DNA from 3 places in the Providencia sp. Me31A genome. Region 2 is predicted to be linked to each of the others. Evidence: predicted binding sites of a transcription regulator. Region 2 holds the regulator's gene; each other region holds the start of a gene.

Region 1 (5,490 bases), on a different contig from region 2:
CGCCAATATTATCGGAAGCCATGCAATCGTTTTTTGTAAATTGCCCTGCAAGGTGTTGGTTTAGGTCAGTAAAAACACTTTCAAACCCTTTCGTATAATCAATCCACCCAAGAAACAAGGTTAGAATAATGCCCCAAACGGCGCATAACCCGAGCAGCCAATTTTTCATCATCTGAAATGCTGGTGATACTAAGTTTGGGATGATTTTATTTCGTGCAAACCAAACGAAAGTAATCAGTAAACCACTGACAAATGCAATTAATGAAAAGTGCATTTGATAACTCATAGGTAGCCAGCGGCTAAAAATAGTCAGCCAGTCTTGCTGGTGTCCCGTTAATACAATGAAATAGCTTCCCCAAAGAAATACAATCAAAACAGACCAGAACACGGTTGCAAACCGTGAAACAAACCGCAGGATTTTCTCGGGAACTGCAAGTAGTGTCTGGGTGCCTAAAACCGCCATAGGCGCAATAAAAGGCAGTAGATACAAGGCGCGGCCAGAGGCTGAAATCTGCAAAAATACAATGCCCAATAAAGGGAATAAACAAAGCAAATATTCGCTAGAGTTAAATAAGCGTTTTATTGGATGCCTTAGAAAATAGACCACAGCTAGCAAGCCGGAAGGGAAAGCAAACAGTAAAACGGCAGCTGGGATGCGAGTTAAATTTGCTTTAGCCCCTAGTTTTTCGACAGAGAACCCCAAAAAACGACCAATATTGTTTTCCCAAAACCAAACTATAAATAAATCTGGGTGATGCAAATATAATTGAATGGGCCAAGGTAAAATCGCCACCAATGCAAGCAAACCTGCAATTAAACAGTGCAGCCAAAACGATTTTGTTCTGCATTGTGTAACAAAGATTGGGGATATAAAGAGGCAGATCCAGAGTACACCTGGAATGAAAACCCCTTTTGAAAGCATGGTGATCACGGTCCCGAGTGAAAGCCAAAACGCAGACATCGTCATTTTTTTCTGCTGTATCAGCCCTAATAGTCCATAGAGACCAATCGTCGCACCCGCCATAAGCGAAACATCAGTGAACATATCATGACTATGGCGCACAACACCGGGCGCACAAGCATAGAGCGCAAAAGCAATCCAAATACGTGCATCAGAAAAAGTATGCACTTGGAAAAAACGGCGTGCTAAAAGTACAAAGAAGGAAAAATTAATAATAGAAAAGAACAAAGTTGCACTGCGAGCTGCATTATAAAGAGGCATAAAACCAGAAAATAAATGAGAGGTGATAGTGGCAACCCAGTAATAAAGCGGGGGTTTTTCCATAAATGGTTCTCCAGCATTGGTTGGAACTAACCATTCTCCCGTTTCATACATAGTTTGGATAATACCAAAACTGTAGTTTTCATCTTGCTTCCAAGGGCTGTGGCTATATATACCCGGCAAGAGATACAGAGTGAGGAAGCAAATAAAAAGCAGTAAAATACCTCGTTGGAAATTGATTATTGTTGTATTTTTATTTGACATGGAAATATATTTTTAGTGTTCGTTATTTTGAGTTTATCGAAATAATAACTATGATAAATAATAATTGAATTTATATATTATAAATAATATTTACTCAATTTTTCATGTGCATTTTTTCTAATAAAAACAAAGAAAAATAATTTTGTTTGCACGGGTTACTTTACCATAAATAAATATTTCTTTAGTGAACCGTTATGTAAGGAAATATTCTGTAATTATATCAATAAAAATAACCGTACAGTTTAAACAAAAGTTATATGAAAGCTAATTAATGATTTTTACCTAGAATATGGGGGCTGAGAATACATGTGACTTTTTTGACATAACACTCCAACGAGGCTATGAATTGATTTATTTCGTCTCTACAAGAAAGGTATTTAAGTGTGAAAAAAGCTAAAAACACTTGATCCATGGTGCATTTTAGAACGATAATTGCTTCCCTCATAATACGTTTCATTCTAACTTTAAAGCCAAACGATTGCGCCATTGTTTTTATTGAGAATTTTTCTCAGATGATTTGATTTTCCAAAAAAAACGTAATCGTTTACGTCAACGTATGCGCTAGGCGTCAGTAATATAAGAAAGCCTTCGTTTACCATTAACAGCAGAGGTACACCATGTCAGGCCAACAGGCTTCATCCAGTTGCAAATTGGATTCATTTTTTAAGATAACTGCACGCGGTTCTTCCGTTCGTCGTGAAATCATTGCAGGTTTAACTACATTCTTAGCGATGGTTTATTCTGTCATCGTCGTTCCTGGAATGTTAGGGCAAGCGGGTTTCCCTACTACCGCAGTTTTCATTGCAACGTGCTTAGTGGCTGGCTTCGGTTCTTTATTGATGGGGTTATGGGCGAATTTGCCGATGGCAATAGGCTGTGCAATTTCATTGACTGCATTTACTGCATTTAGCCTAGTATTAGGGCAACAAATTAGTATTCCCGTGGCTTTAGGAGCAGTATTCCTCATGGGGTGCTTATTCACCATCATCTCAATTACCGGTATTCGCACTTGGATCTTGCGCAATATGCCAATGGGGATCGCTCATGGTACAGGGATTGGTATTGGTCTCTTCTTGCTACTGATTGCCGCCAATGGGGTTGGTTTAGTGACAAAAAATCCAAATGCTGGCCTACCTGTTGCATTAGGTGAATTTACGTCATTTCCTGTGCTGATGTCACTTGCTGGTTTAGCTGTTATTTTTGGTTTAGAAAAGCGCCGTGTTCCGGGGGGCGTCTTACTGGTCATCGTTGCAATTTCAATTATTGGTCTAGTTTTTGATCCCGCAGTGAAATACCAAGGCTTCTTTAAGCTGCCTTCATTAGGTGAAGATGGGTTGTCTCTTGTTTTTAACATGGACATCATGGGGGCGTTGCAGCCAGTGGTACTACCTAGCCTACTTGCATTAGTAATGACAGCGGTGTTTGATGCAACCGGAACTATTCGTGCTGTTGCTGGGCAGGCGAATTTATTGGATAAAGATGGCCAAATTATTGATGGAGGCAAAGCATTAACAGCCGACTCCGTCAGTAGTATTTTTGCTGGTGCAATCGGGGCTTCACCTGCGGCGGTGTACATTGAGTCGGCTGCAGGTACTGCGGCCGGAGGGCGTACAGGCTTAACGGCGGTCGTGGTTGGGGTGTTATTTCTCCTGATCCTATTTTTATCGCCATTATCTTACTTAGTCCCGGCTTATGCGACTGCACCTGCCTTAATGTATGTTGGGTTACTGATGCTAAGTAATGTTTCTAAGCTTAATTTCGATGATTTTGTAGACTCCATGTCGGGTTTATTGTGCGCGGTATTCATCGTGCTTACCTGTAATATCGTGACAGGTATCATGTTAGGCTTCGCTGCATTGGTCATTGGTCGTATTTGTGCGGGTGAGTGGCGTAAACTAAATGTTGGAACTGTAGTTATTGCTGTGCTCTTGGTGGCGTTTTATTCTTCAGGTCTTGCAATTTAAGAAATATTGTATTGTCCCTACGTCTCGTTTTGTCATCTATTTGATTTATTGTGCTAATTAATCGCTAAATCTGATTTTTTTTCCCGAAAAATAGATACGGAGGATAAAATAGAGATAAAGCGGTGAATCAGGTGGAAGTCCATCGCTTCCACCCGTTACCGGCTTGATTGCAAATAATCATGGTCTGGACGGTGCTATCTCTTACTATGCGGCGGCAGGCTAATTTTAGGCTTTGGTCGTCTTATTAATCAGTAAGGGCAACATGGAAATTTTCTTTACTATTCTTATTCTAATCTTAGCGGTTTCTATCTCTGGTGTTGCCGCTAAAGTTCTCCCCATACGCATTCCACTCCCTCTTATACAAATAGCGATTGGTGCATTATTGGCATGGCCTCAATTTGGCTTACATGTCACCTTTGATCCAGAGTTGTTCATGGTTCTGTTAATCCCACCTTTGCTATTTGTTGATGGCTGGAAAACACCAACACGTGAATTTTTCCAAAACGGGCGAGAAATCTTTATTTTAGTACTGGTATTAGTGCTGGTCACAGTGATAGGGATTGGTTATTTAATTTATTGGTTAATGCCCGGTATCCCTTTGATCGCCGCTTTTGCACTTGCCGCTGTGTTATCCCCAACGGATGCTGTTGCATTATCTTCCATCGTCGGTAAAGGGCGCATTCCTAAACGCATGATGAGTGTGCTAGAGGGCGAAGCTCTAATGAATGATGCTTCCGGTCTGGTGGCATTGAAGTTTGCGGTAGCCATTGCAATGGGCACGATGGTATTTAGTACTTCAGGTGTCACCATTGAATTCTTTAAAGTCGCGGTTGGTGGTTTATTAGCGGGGATTGTGGTGACTTGGCTATACAGTAAGTCCCTGCGTTTAATGAGCCGTTGGAGTGGTGATGATCCAGCGACACAAATTGTATTTATGCTGTTGTTGCCATTTGCGTCTTATATGATTGCGGAACACATTGGTTTTTCAGGTATTTTAGCCGCAGTTGCTGCGGGGATGACCATCACCAAATCTGGCGTTATCCGTAATGCTCCTCTCGCCATGCGCTTACGTGCTGATAGTGTTTGGTCGATGCTTGAGTTCGTATTTAACGGTTTAGTTTTCATAATGTTAGGACTACAGTTGCCAGGGATCTGGCAAACGTCAGTTATCCAAGCTGAGCTAGACCCAAGCGTGGAAACCTGGATGCTTTTTACCGCGGTGGCAATTATTTACTTTGCTTTATTGTTACTGCGTTTTTGTTGGTTATGGCTAATGAAAAGGTTTAGCCGTTTGTTCTTAAAGAAAAAACCACTGCAATTTGCTCATTATACGATACGTGAACTTTGGCTCGCTTCTTTTGCGGGAGTTCGAGGGGCAATTACCTTAGCTGGTGTATTGTCGATCCCGCTATTTTTAACGGATGGTTCGCCATTCCCTGCGCGTTATCAGTTGGTCTTCATTGCCGCAGGGGTTATTTTATTCTCTATTTTTGCAGGTGTGATAGCGCTGCCACTGCTATTACGTAATTTCAAAGTTGGCGATAAAGAAGCCGATGCCAATGAAATTCGCATGGCAAAAGCAAAAATGGCTGAAGTTGCAATTGTTAGCTTAAACAAAATGGAAGAGCGTTTATCCGCTGACGTGGATGAAAAACTCGATCCTGAAGATATCAGTGAAATTGCTTCTCGCGTTACGGGGTATTTAAGACGACGTACCGCAGGGTTGGATGAAATTGAGCATAATTTACAGATTGAGGACCTTGAGCGACGCTTTCGCCTGACTGCTTTACGGGCTGAACGTGGTGAACTTTACCATTTACGTGCAACAAAGAAAATCAGTAATGAAACGCTGCAATCTTTATTGGTTGATTTGGATTTATTAGAAGCCGTATTAATTGAAAAAGAGCACTAAAGCTAAAAACCGAGTATTCTATTCAACATTCTTAAGTTTGAGGCAGAATACAGCATTATGTGGTTACTTGTTATTACGACGCTGCTTTGGGCAGCGTCTTTTAGTCTGATTGGTGAATACCTTGCCGG
Region 2 (5,490 bases):
AATTGCTTCAACTAATCGTCTGAAATGTGGACTATTTTTATGCAGCTCTAATGCTTGAGTGTTTTCCCACTCTTCGAAAACAATATAACCATTCTCTTTAGCCATAAGATCATATTGAATGCATCCTTTCTCACGGCGGCTTAGTTTTGCTAAGTCACGAACGATCCCTCTCGTTAAATACCCATCGGTTTTTTCAGTCGTAATATGGGCATATACAACAATACTCATTACATTCTCCTTATAAATTGAGAACTATCTTAATGGGTACTTAGTTTTTGTATTGTAAAAAAACGAATAATTTGACTTTAAAAATGCCGACGGGGTCATAGTAAAGTATCTTTTAAAATCTCGATAGAAATGGGATTGATCATAATAGCCAGTTTCAAACCAACGATAGGTATCTTGTTCTAACACCATACTTTTTAAAACATGCTCTAAACGGCAATTGATCTGGTAGCGTTTTGGCGTAATACCGTATTCTTTTAAAAACTCTTTCTGAATAACTCGCACATGTAACCCTGTTTCTTTGGCAATATCTGTGATTTTCTTGGTTGGGTTACGATACAGTAATTCTAAGATGTCATCCGTAAAGTGTGCTTTTTTGCTTGCTTTTGTTTGACTAAAGCAATCGAGTAATTCTTTAAATGAGGAGTCGGCTAATGCTTCAAACCAACGCTCTTGCCAGATATCACTTAGAGCAATGGGTTTATCGGTATAATTAAGGGTACGTTGGGGGAGTATAAATCGCAGAGCATCATGACGAATACGTAACACCATCACTTTCGAGTGATTGGGGCTAGCAGTAAATGTGTTAATTCGAGGAATAATGAGTTGAAATGGATTTGTGGCCGAACCACTTTCAGATGACATGCAAAATGCATCTAACGAAACCCATATCTCCGCACCTGTTCCAGGAAAAATTTTAATTACCTCTGAAAACTCTTTGATTATCAAAATAGAACTAACAAAGGATTTCAATTCCTCCGGCGGATAATACTGTTTTAACATCATTCTTGAGCACTCATTATGTGATGAAGTAATCATAACGCTTTTCGACAACAAAATTAAACACATAAAATCTATATATTAGTAGATAAAAACATAAAAACCTTTTTTATTACGGTTCGTTTCAGAGAGTGTAAAACACATAAAATGAATAAACAGTATAAGTCACCATAAAGCGTGATTCATTAAATTAGTTTATTGATGCGTGATTTCTTTATGTTTCAGATGTTATGTTACAGAGTGTTTAAATGAAGGGGAGCCATGTCGCAGAGGAACGACATGGCTTAAAGTGAACTAGGTTATGATTAATTAGCTTGGCAGTCTGCGTGTTTTAAGGTTTCTTCATTATTATTACGTGTACAACGTTGCATGAAATAACCAATTGCCATTGGAATGATTGTCACAGCCATAACTCCTGTTGTCGCTAGTAGGGGATCAATGGTGAGCGCTGAGACAAGTAAGCTAGCTAAGAAGCATAACCCTAACTGCAATGCATTTTGTAGTGCGGCTGCTTTACCACTCGCACTTGGGAAGGTATTTAAGGCCTTAGAAACTGCGATAGGATAAGAAGCCCCGTTCATCGCTGCCATAAAACAAAATGGGATCAAAATCATGGTTAATGATGGGGTCGTATAAATAGCCATGATGAATAGGATGGCCATACTCACTGCATAGCCAATGAGTAACAACGGGAACAACGTATTTGCGCGTACTTTAGCTAATACAATGCGGCAACCATAGCCACCAATAATAAAGGCTAAAGTTTGTGGGATATAGCTTAGGCCAATATCTGCTGGGTTAAAGCCCATATTACGTAAAATAAACGGTGAGCCTGTAAGCCAAGCAAAAAAACCAGCACTGCAAGAGGCATAAACAAGCACATTACCACTAAATACTGGCGAGCTGAGCAATTTAACGAATGAAACTTTAGCTTTAGGTTGGTTATCGTCAGTGAGTGTTTTAACTGAAACGTTTTTCAAGAAAAGTGTAGGTAATAAAAGCAAAACCCCCACAGCCATTAAAATCAGGAAAATCGCTTCCCAAGTTTGGTGTTCCAGCACCCAAGCACCTAACAGGGGTGCTAAAGCAGGAGATAACGCAACCAATGGCATTATAGAGGCAAAAACTTTCTGTGTACTCGCTTCGTCGTAACGGTCGATAACAAGGGCTTGCCATAATACGGCCGCGGAGCAAACACCGACGGCTTGTAAAAAGCGTAAGGTTAATAGTTGTGTTGCAGTTTCAACCCAATAAATAGCCAAGCTACTTAAAATAAAAATAGTCAGTCCAACAATCAGAACGGGTTTGCGACCAAGTTTATCTGATAAAGGTCCCCATAAGAGCTGAGCAAATGCAAAACCAGCTAAAAAGATACTGAGAGAAGCACTGATAGCACCTTCTGATGTATGCAATGAGTTTTGCATTGCACCGAAAGCGGGCAGGTACATGTCAATGGCTAAAAACCCCAGCATGCTTAAACCTGCAAGGTAAACCATAAATCCAGGGGAATTTTTTTTCACAGTATTCGACATAATAATTACTTATCTGATATTTAAATAAATGTTAACGGTAGCCCCATTGTATAGGCTATTTTTTTGTGTTGTGAAACGGTAATATTTGGATCTTGCTATCAAAATATTTGAAAGGAGATGTTATGTGGTCTGCGCATGCACTCGAAGTGATTGATGCAGTTGCTCGAACGGGAAGCTTTAGTGGTGCTGCAAATGAGTTGCACCGTGTACCCTCTGCGATTAGTTATACAGTAAAACAAGTTGAGGAATGGCTTGCTGTTCCTTTATTCGAACGTCGCCACCGTGATGTTGCCTTGACGGAAGCGGGCGCTATCTTTATTAAGGAAGGTCGTTCTGTTATCAAAAAAATGACAGAGACAAGGCATCAATGCCAGCAAGTCGCGAACGGTTGGCGTGGGCAATTCAGTATCGCAGTTGACTGCATTGTAAAACCCCAGAGAACTGAACAATTAATTCTTGATTTTTATCGGCATTTTCCTGATATCGAGTTATATATCCATCCAGAGGTATTTAACGGTGTTTGGGATGCATTGGCAGATGGGCGTGCGGATGTTGCAATTGGTGCAACACGTGCATCACCCATTGGTGAGCGTTATAGTTTTCGAGACATGGGGTTTATGTCTTGGATGTGTGTGGCGAGCCCTGAACATCCATTAGCAAAAATCGACTGCAAACTGGCGGATGACCAAATGCGTGAGTTTCCTAGCTTATGCCTAGAGGATACTTCTCGTAATTTACCGAAACGTGATACATGGGCTCTGGATAATCAACGTCGACTTGTTGTGCCTTATTGGGAAAATGGTTTGGCGTGTTTAGTCAACGGGTTATGTGTAGGGATGGTACCAACACACCGTGCTGCACCATTATGTGAAGAAGGTAAACTTGTTGAGTTAGAGTTAGCCCAACCTTTTCCACCAAGCCCATGTTGTTTGACTTGGGTTGAAAAAAACACCTCACCTGCGTTGAGCTGGTTGTTAGACTACCTTGGGGATAGTGAAACACTCAACGCAGAGTGGCTTTCGACTTAAATCATGTGGTTAGCGACGATAATCTATAAACGGGCCATCAGCTACGGAACGGCGCTCAACAAGGCGGGGGTGAATTTCAATTGTTTGAGCGTCTTCGCGCTTGTTCACTATGCGATCGAGCAACATGGTAAATGCCATTTGGCCTAAACGTTCTTTTGGTTGGTGAATGGTTGTTAGCGCAGGGGTAAAATAGCGAGCGTTGCGCACATTATCATAGCCAATAATTGAAATGTCCTGTGGGACGCGCAACCCCATTTCATCAGCGGCGCAAATTGCTCCCATAGCCATAATATCACCGCCGCAAAATACCGCAGTAGGGCGTTGTTTATGGCTTAAAATCTGCATCATGGCCTTATAGCCTGATTCAGGCTCAAAATCTCCTTGGACAATCCATTCATCTTTCAAGGTTATTTTTGCTTCTTCCATCGCTTTTTGGAAACCTGTTAAGCGGCCAATCCCCGTATTTCTCTCTAGTGAACCGGGGATGACACCAATATCTCGGTGCCCACGATCAACCAAGTAACGTCCAGCAAGATACCCACCATGAAAGGAATTATCGATAATGCTATCAGTAAAGTCACCTTGAGATGTCCCCCAATCCATAACAACCATAGGGATATTACGGTAGTCTTCTAACATGCTAATCAAGGTATCAGGGTATTCAGAGCACATAACAAGTAAGCCATCGACTCGTTTTTGCGCAAGCATTTGCAAGTAGGCTTTCTGTTTGCCCAAATTATTATGTGAATTGCACAGGATCAGCGTATAGCCTTTTTCATAACAGCTATTCTCGACAGACTCTATTACTTCAGCGAAATAAGGCGCTTCACTGGAAGTTGCCAACAAACCAATTGATTTTGTGTGATTAACTTTTAGACTACGGGCAACTGCACTTGGTGAATAATTGAGCTCTTTAATCGCAGCCCAAACAGCAGCCTTAGTATCATCAGCCACGAAGCGCGTTTTATTAATAACATGGGATACGGTTGTGGTGGAAACGCCAGCGCGTTTCGCCACATCTTTAATCGTTGCCATGGGGAAAAAAAACTCCTGACCAATAATCGGTCTCTATAAAAATTCTTGTGAAAAATTACCTGCATATTGAGGCATTGAGCCTTTGCTGGCAATAATTTAGCGATTTGTTGTCGATTTTGTCTGATCTAGCGCAAAAACGAAAGAAATAATTGATGTTATAACATGTGATATAGGCACTAGTTTTACTTTTTTGGATATGTATACTCAATAGCCCTAGTTATTGTGCGGTTATTTGTTAGTTCAATTATATTGGATGAGAGGAACTCATGGATACAGATGTTAAATACGGATTACTTGCTGCGCTGGGCTCATTAGCAATGATTATCTTTATTGGTTCACATATTTTCTAATTTTATTTCAACCTCAAGTAGAGCGAATTAAAAAGGGCGAGTAAATCTCGCCCTGAGGTTGTTGACAAAGCGGGATAAAAGCGTGGTTTTTCCCGCTTTGTGTTATCAGCCGAAAATCAATGAATTGATTTTCCTAGTTGATTTTCAAAACCTATATGACTTGCTGCCAAACATAATATGTTTGTCAGCAGTCTGAGGGCGAGTAAATCTCGCCCTGATGTTTAGAATTTAGCTTTTATTACTATGCTAAATTTTCTTCCACAAATTTCCAGTTAACCAGTGCCCAGAAGTTTTCTAAGTATTTAGGGCGAGCGTTACGATAGTCGATATAGTAAGCATGTTCCCAAATATCAACAGTTAACACAGGCTTGTCATCACCAGAAATTGGTGTTGCAGCATTAGAAGTATTAACGATAGCTAAACTGCCATCTACTTTTTTTACCAGCCAAGTCCAGCCAGCACCAAAGTTCTTGGTTGCAGCATCAGTAAATTGCGCTTTAAACTCTGCGAAAGAACCGAATGCCTTGTTAATGGCGTCAG
Region 3 (5,490 bases), on a different contig from region 2:
TATAAGAAACCTTCCAATTGAGGGTTATCGCTGAATAATTTCAGTCCTAACGCCCAAGTTGTACAGATTAATAACCATACCGCAGGTAATACTGTAACCAAAATGTATTTACTGCGCTTCATCTTAATCAGAACCACAGTACTTAAGACTAATGCAACCGCCGCTAACATTTGGTTCGAGATACCGAACAGAGGCCACAAACTCTTAACGCCGCCCAGTGGGTCAACAACACCTTGATATAAGAGATAACCCCATAAACCAACACAGCCTGCCGTACCAATAATCCCTGCGACTAAAGAATCCGTTTTCTTCAGGAATGGTACAAAGTTACCCAGTAAGTCTTGTAGCATAAAGCGACCAGAACGTGTTCCTGCATCCAACGCCGTTAGTATAAACAAGGCTTCAAACAGAATACCAAAGTGATACCAGAAGCCCATGTTCGCCGCAGGCATGATTTCATGGAATACAAAAGCAATACCCACAGCCAAGGTAGGTGCCCCACCTGCACGGTTTAATACAGACGGCTCACCAATATCTTTTGCCGTTTGCATGATTTGTTCAGGTGAAATAACGAAGCCCCAAGAACTAACTGTTGCCGCCGCATGAACAGAAACATCTTTCAATTGAGCCATGATAGCAGCGCCATCCGGCCCTCCCAGTTCATGCAAGTTAGGCATAGTAATACCCAATGCAGCCGGTGGTGTATTCATGGCAAAATAGAGGCCTGGCTCGATAATTGAAGCGGCAACCAACGCCATAATAGCAACGAAAGACTCCATCAACATTGCGCCATAACCGATATAACGCGCATCTTTTTCATTGGCTAATAGTTTCGGAGTTGTCCCCGAAGCAATTAAAGCATGGAAGCCCGAAACAGCACCACATGCAATGGTGATAAATAAGAACGGGAATAATGTCCCTTTCCAAACTGGCCCTGTACCATCAACGAATTGAGTCACCGCAGGCATTTTTAGCTCAGGGTTAAGGATAACAATACCAATAGCTAAACCGACGATAACCCCAATTTTCAGGAAAGTCGCCAGATAATCACGAGGCGCTAAGATCAACCATACAGGTAATAATGCAGAAATAAAGGCATAACCCACTAACACATAAGTAATAGTGGTATCTTTAAATGTCAGTGCAGGGCCCCAGTATGGGTCATGAGCGATAACGCCACCAAACCATATAGACGCCACCAATAAGGCAATACCAATTACCGAAACCTCACCCACACGTCCTGGTCGGATATATCGCATATATATCCCCATAAACAAGGCAATTGGTACGGTTGAACAAACAGTGAATACCCCCCACGGACTTTCTGCCAGTGCTTTTACGACAATCAGTGCCAATACGGCAAGAATGATAATCATAATAAGGAAGCAACCGAAAAGCGCAAGGGTTCCCGGAATTGGCCCTAATTCTTCTTTTACGATTTCGCCGAGTGATGCGCCATTACGACGAGAAGAAATAAACAGCACCATAAAGTCTTGCACCGCGCCCGCAAGAACAACCCCTGCAAGTAGCCATAATGTGCCGGGCAGATACCCAACTTGTGCTGCAAGTACTGGGCCAACTAATGGCCCAGCCCCTGCGATTGCCGCAAAGTGGTGACCAAATAGTACGTTTTTATTCGTCGGAACATAGTTTAGCCCATCATTATTAATGACGGCTGGGGTCGCACGTGTTTCATCCAGCTTCATCACTTTTTTAGCGATATACAAGCTGTAATAACGATATGCAATCAAGTAAACCGCCACAGAGGCGACAACTATCCATAGCGCACTGATGTGTTCACCGCGCCTAAGCGCCACAACACCCAAACAAACCGCACCGATGATCCCAAGGATCATCCACGGAATGTGCTTTAAAATACCATTTTTATTCATAGAGCACCCTTCTGAGGTAAAACGAACATGCCTTTGATTTTGCATTTATCATTCATGAATAATATCGAGTCCCATATAGGCTTACAGAGTACTCATCACAAATGATTTTTTATTGGCAGTGGTTGAACTGTTATAAATAAGAAATTGAGCTCTGCCATGGTGTCTATAGTAAGGAATTACACTCTAATATTGATGGAAGTTACGCTAAGCGGTGTCATACAAAATTAAGCGGTTTGTTTTTTGAGGTGAATGGTTTTTAGAAAGGTTAGATAGGATTAAAACTGTGATCTACATAACAATTATAATTTATTTTCAATAAGTTAACTAATATGAATTATTTAATTAAATACATCATTATTGTTAAATAACATAATAAAAAACGTAAAATATACCTAGAATCGATTATTCTTATAGTTAAATGTGTATATGAATCTCAACGACTAATTGTTATCCATTCTCCGCCAACCCACCAGCTATGCTCTCCATCAGTTTGTGTTTCACATCCTACCCCCACTTTTGCTTTTCCCCCGTTGAACGGATACGCACAATCATAAATTGCCTCAATCACAATTTTACCTGTAAGTGCATCAGCAAAACCTATTTTATTTTCTTTACGAATACGATAAACCCCGTCTTGCGGTTCATCAGGCCAATTATCAAAGTAATAAAGCTGATAGACCTCCAGCCCTCCTTGATCAACCACAACCACCCCTTTATTGGGTAATTCCCGTAAGCAATATTGAAAATCCGATCGAGCATCAAAGCAGGTGATTTTATCTTTCTCATCAGCAGCCCATAAACTAAATTGCTCTTCAAGGTTTTGTGCAATAGCCTCACCTGCAATGACAACAAATAATGCCAAACCAATAAAATACCGAACCATCACTTACCCTCTATGTGGCGATTTTGCTGACCTTATTCTATTCATGCTGAATTTGAACCAATTAATTATAGACAATCATCCATTCAATAGAATTAAGAAAAAAGATAAATGGCCTCTTGAATGAGAATTTTCTTAAGATAACAAGGATCAAGCCAATACGTATTCTTACCATCTATGGTTTATTCAACCAATAAAGCAACTTTATTAACAAGTTATAGTTATTCTGACATCAACCGTTCTTTTAGAAATACATTAATTAGCGGTACACAATTTGCACCGCATTGATCACACCATTATCCCAACGCTATCTAGCAATAAAGGAAAACAAATTGTAGTTAACTGTGAATAAACGTTGAAAATTCAAAATTAACCGGATACTTTTATTTTTTCAGCCGCAGTTTTTGCCTTTATTAGCGCCTGCTCAATGGAATCAGCAGTAGCTAAAGTAATACCTAATCGGCGAGTTCCAGCTATTTCTGGCTTACCAAATAATCGCAATTGAATATCCGTTCCCAATGCGGCATCAAGGTCGCTAAAAACGACATTACTACTATGCAAGTCAGGTAAAATAACAGCCGAAGCGCTTGGCCCATATTGACGAATTAACCCAATAGGTAAACCAAGAAAAGCGCGGACATGTAAAGCAAATTCAGATAAATTTTGGGAGATAAGCGTTACCATTCCCGTATCATGAGGACGTGGTGAAACCTCGTTAAAAATGATTTCATCACCGCACACAAATAACTCAACACCAAATATTCCATAGCCACCTAATGCAGTCACAATTTTTGCTGCGACGTCTTGCGCTGTTTTCAATGCCGCATCACTCATCTGCTGTGGCTGCCAAGATTCACGGTAATCCCCTTTTTCTTGACGATGTCCCACAGGCGCACAAAAATGGATACCGTCCACGGCACTGACAGTTAACATTGTGATTTCAAAATCAAAGTTAACCATTTTCTCTACAATGACGCGGCCTTGACCACTGCGCCCACCTTGTTGAGAATACGCCCACGCTTGTTCCAACTGTTCTGAAGAACGAATAACACTCTGCCCTTTCCCTGATGAACTCATCACCGGTTTTACGATACAAGGAAAACCCATGCTTTTTGCGGCAGCCATAAAATGCGCTTTATCATCCACAAATTGATAATCAGAGGTTGGTAAACACAGCTCCTCTGCGGCTAAACGACGAATACCTTCCCTATCCATAGTAAGAAAAACCGCGTTTGCAGACGGAACCACTTTTTGCCCTTGCTGTTCCAATTCAACCAAGGTTTTTGTCGCGATAGCTTCAATTTCAGGAACAATAAAATCGGGCTTTTCTTTATTGACAATTTCCTTCAGCCCCTCACCATCAAGCATATTAATTGTGTAGCTTCGGTGTGCTATGTGCATGGCAGGGGCATTGTCATATCGATCAACCGCAATGACCTCAATCCCTAAACGTTGGCATTCAATTGCCACTTCCTTACCTAATTCTCCTGCCCCTAGTAGCATGACTTTCGTTGCAGAAGCACACAGCGCCGTACCTAATTGATTCATTATTGATGACCTTATCGGCAAAAAGATTAAGCTTGATTATATACGCAAACGTTTGCCCTTACTATTAATGGGAAACGGTAAAATTTAGAATAGTTTTAATTATTTGATTATATTGTAAAATTAAAACCTTACGTTTCTGGAGGGCCATCACGACCGGTAATGAAAGGTCCCTTGTGAAGTCGTTCAGTATATTGCTTATGTAACATCGCTAAAACACAAAATAGCAAACCAACCCAAATCAATGAAAAACTCACCCCTTTCACCCAATCAAATATTTCATTGAATAAAAATACAGCAAGTAAAAATTGGATCGTAGGCTCTATATATTGTGCCAATCCAATCACGGTAAGTGATGTCCGTTTAATCGCCGCAGTAAAAAACAGCAATGGAATAATCGTTACAGGTGCCGCTAACATATAAAGGACGTGAACTTGCCAATCCCCTTTAGCAACAGCGCTTAAGCCGTTCGACCTTAACCACCATGATATTCCTATTGCGATAGGTAATAACCAAAGTGCTTCTAAAAATAGCGATGTAATCACATCAAACCGAATGTATTTACGAATTAAACCGTATATTGCAAATGCGCTTCCCATCACTAATGCTAATACAGGTAACTCCCCATACTGCCAAATCTGATAGCCAACACCTGCACAAATAAAAATAACAGCCATTTTTTCTGCAAAAACAAGTCGTTCCTTAAGAAAAAGCATACCGAGCAAAATAGAAAACAATGGGTTAATAAAATAACCTAAACTAGCTGCAAGCACTTGCCCATGCGTTAGTGCATAAGTAAATGTAGTCCATGAAATAGCCATAACAGCCGAGCTAAATAAACATAAAATGATTGATTTTTTATCTGCCCAAACTTGACGCCACAAGGACTTATTTTTAATAATTAAACGAATAAAAAAAAGAATTGGTACTGACCAAATAAGACGCTCAGCAAGAAGTTCTAATGGTTCCGCCCCAGGAAGTAAGCGATAAAATAAAGGTGTTATTCCCCACAGAATATAAGAAAAAATAGCCAGTGCTACTCCTGAACGCAACAACATAGTTTATCCGTAATGAAATATGATTAAATAGAATTGATTCGATATCATACTCCAAAATAGAGGAAATAAAACTTACCCCGCCCCCAACATTAGTCAATTAATGAGTCTATATCTG

Evidence for each region. The regulator PurR, encoded in region 2, represses purine synthesis genes. The targets are predictions, from matches to a motif close to CANGCAAACGTTTGCNTG.
Region 1: ACLPIE_RS17015 (NCS2 family permease) is a predicted target of PurR. The motif match lies at 1,954-1,971, and genes of this name have one in related genera.
Region 3: purT (formate-dependent phosphoribosylglycinamide formyltransferase) is a predicted target of PurR. The motif match lies at 4,362-4,379, and genes of this name have one in related genera.

Annotation. Positions count from the first base shown of each region.
Region 1 is NZ_JBKQGZ010000021.1:61,715-67,204, forward strand. Features, by position in the region: gene ACLPIE_RS17010 (ArnT family glycosyltransferase) at 1-1,486, opposite strand, end outside; gene ACLPIE_RS17015 (NCS2 family permease) at 2,104-3,450, shown strand; gene ACLPIE_RS17020 (Na+/H+ antiporter) at 3,713-5,362, shown strand; gene ACLPIE_RS17025 (carboxylate/amino acid/amine transporter) at 5,420-5,490, shown strand, end outside.
Region 2 is NZ_JBKQGZ010000005.1:149,955-155,444, reverse strand. Features, by position in the region: gene ACLPIE_RS05840 (putative quinol monooxygenase) at 1-228, opposite strand, end outside; gene ACLPIE_RS05835 (helix-turn-helix transcriptional regulator) at 253-1,044, opposite strand; gene punC (purine nucleoside transporter PunC) at 1,311-2,537, opposite strand; gene punR (DNA-binding transcriptional activator PunR) at 2,660-3,565, shown strand; gene purR (HTH-type transcriptional repressor PurR) at 3,575-4,600, opposite strand; gene sodB (superoxide dismutase [Fe]) at 5,192-5,490, opposite strand, start outside.
Region 3 is NZ_JBKQGZ010000002.1:134,382-139,871, forward strand. Features, by position in the region: gene ACLPIE_RS01980 (carbon starvation CstA family protein) at 1-1,892, opposite strand, end outside; gene ACLPIE_RS01985 (WG repeat-containing protein) at 2,326-2,775, opposite strand; gene purT (formate-dependent phosphoribosylglycinamide formyltransferase) at 3,142-4,320, opposite strand; gene rarD (EamA family transporter RarD) at 4,449-5,375, opposite strand.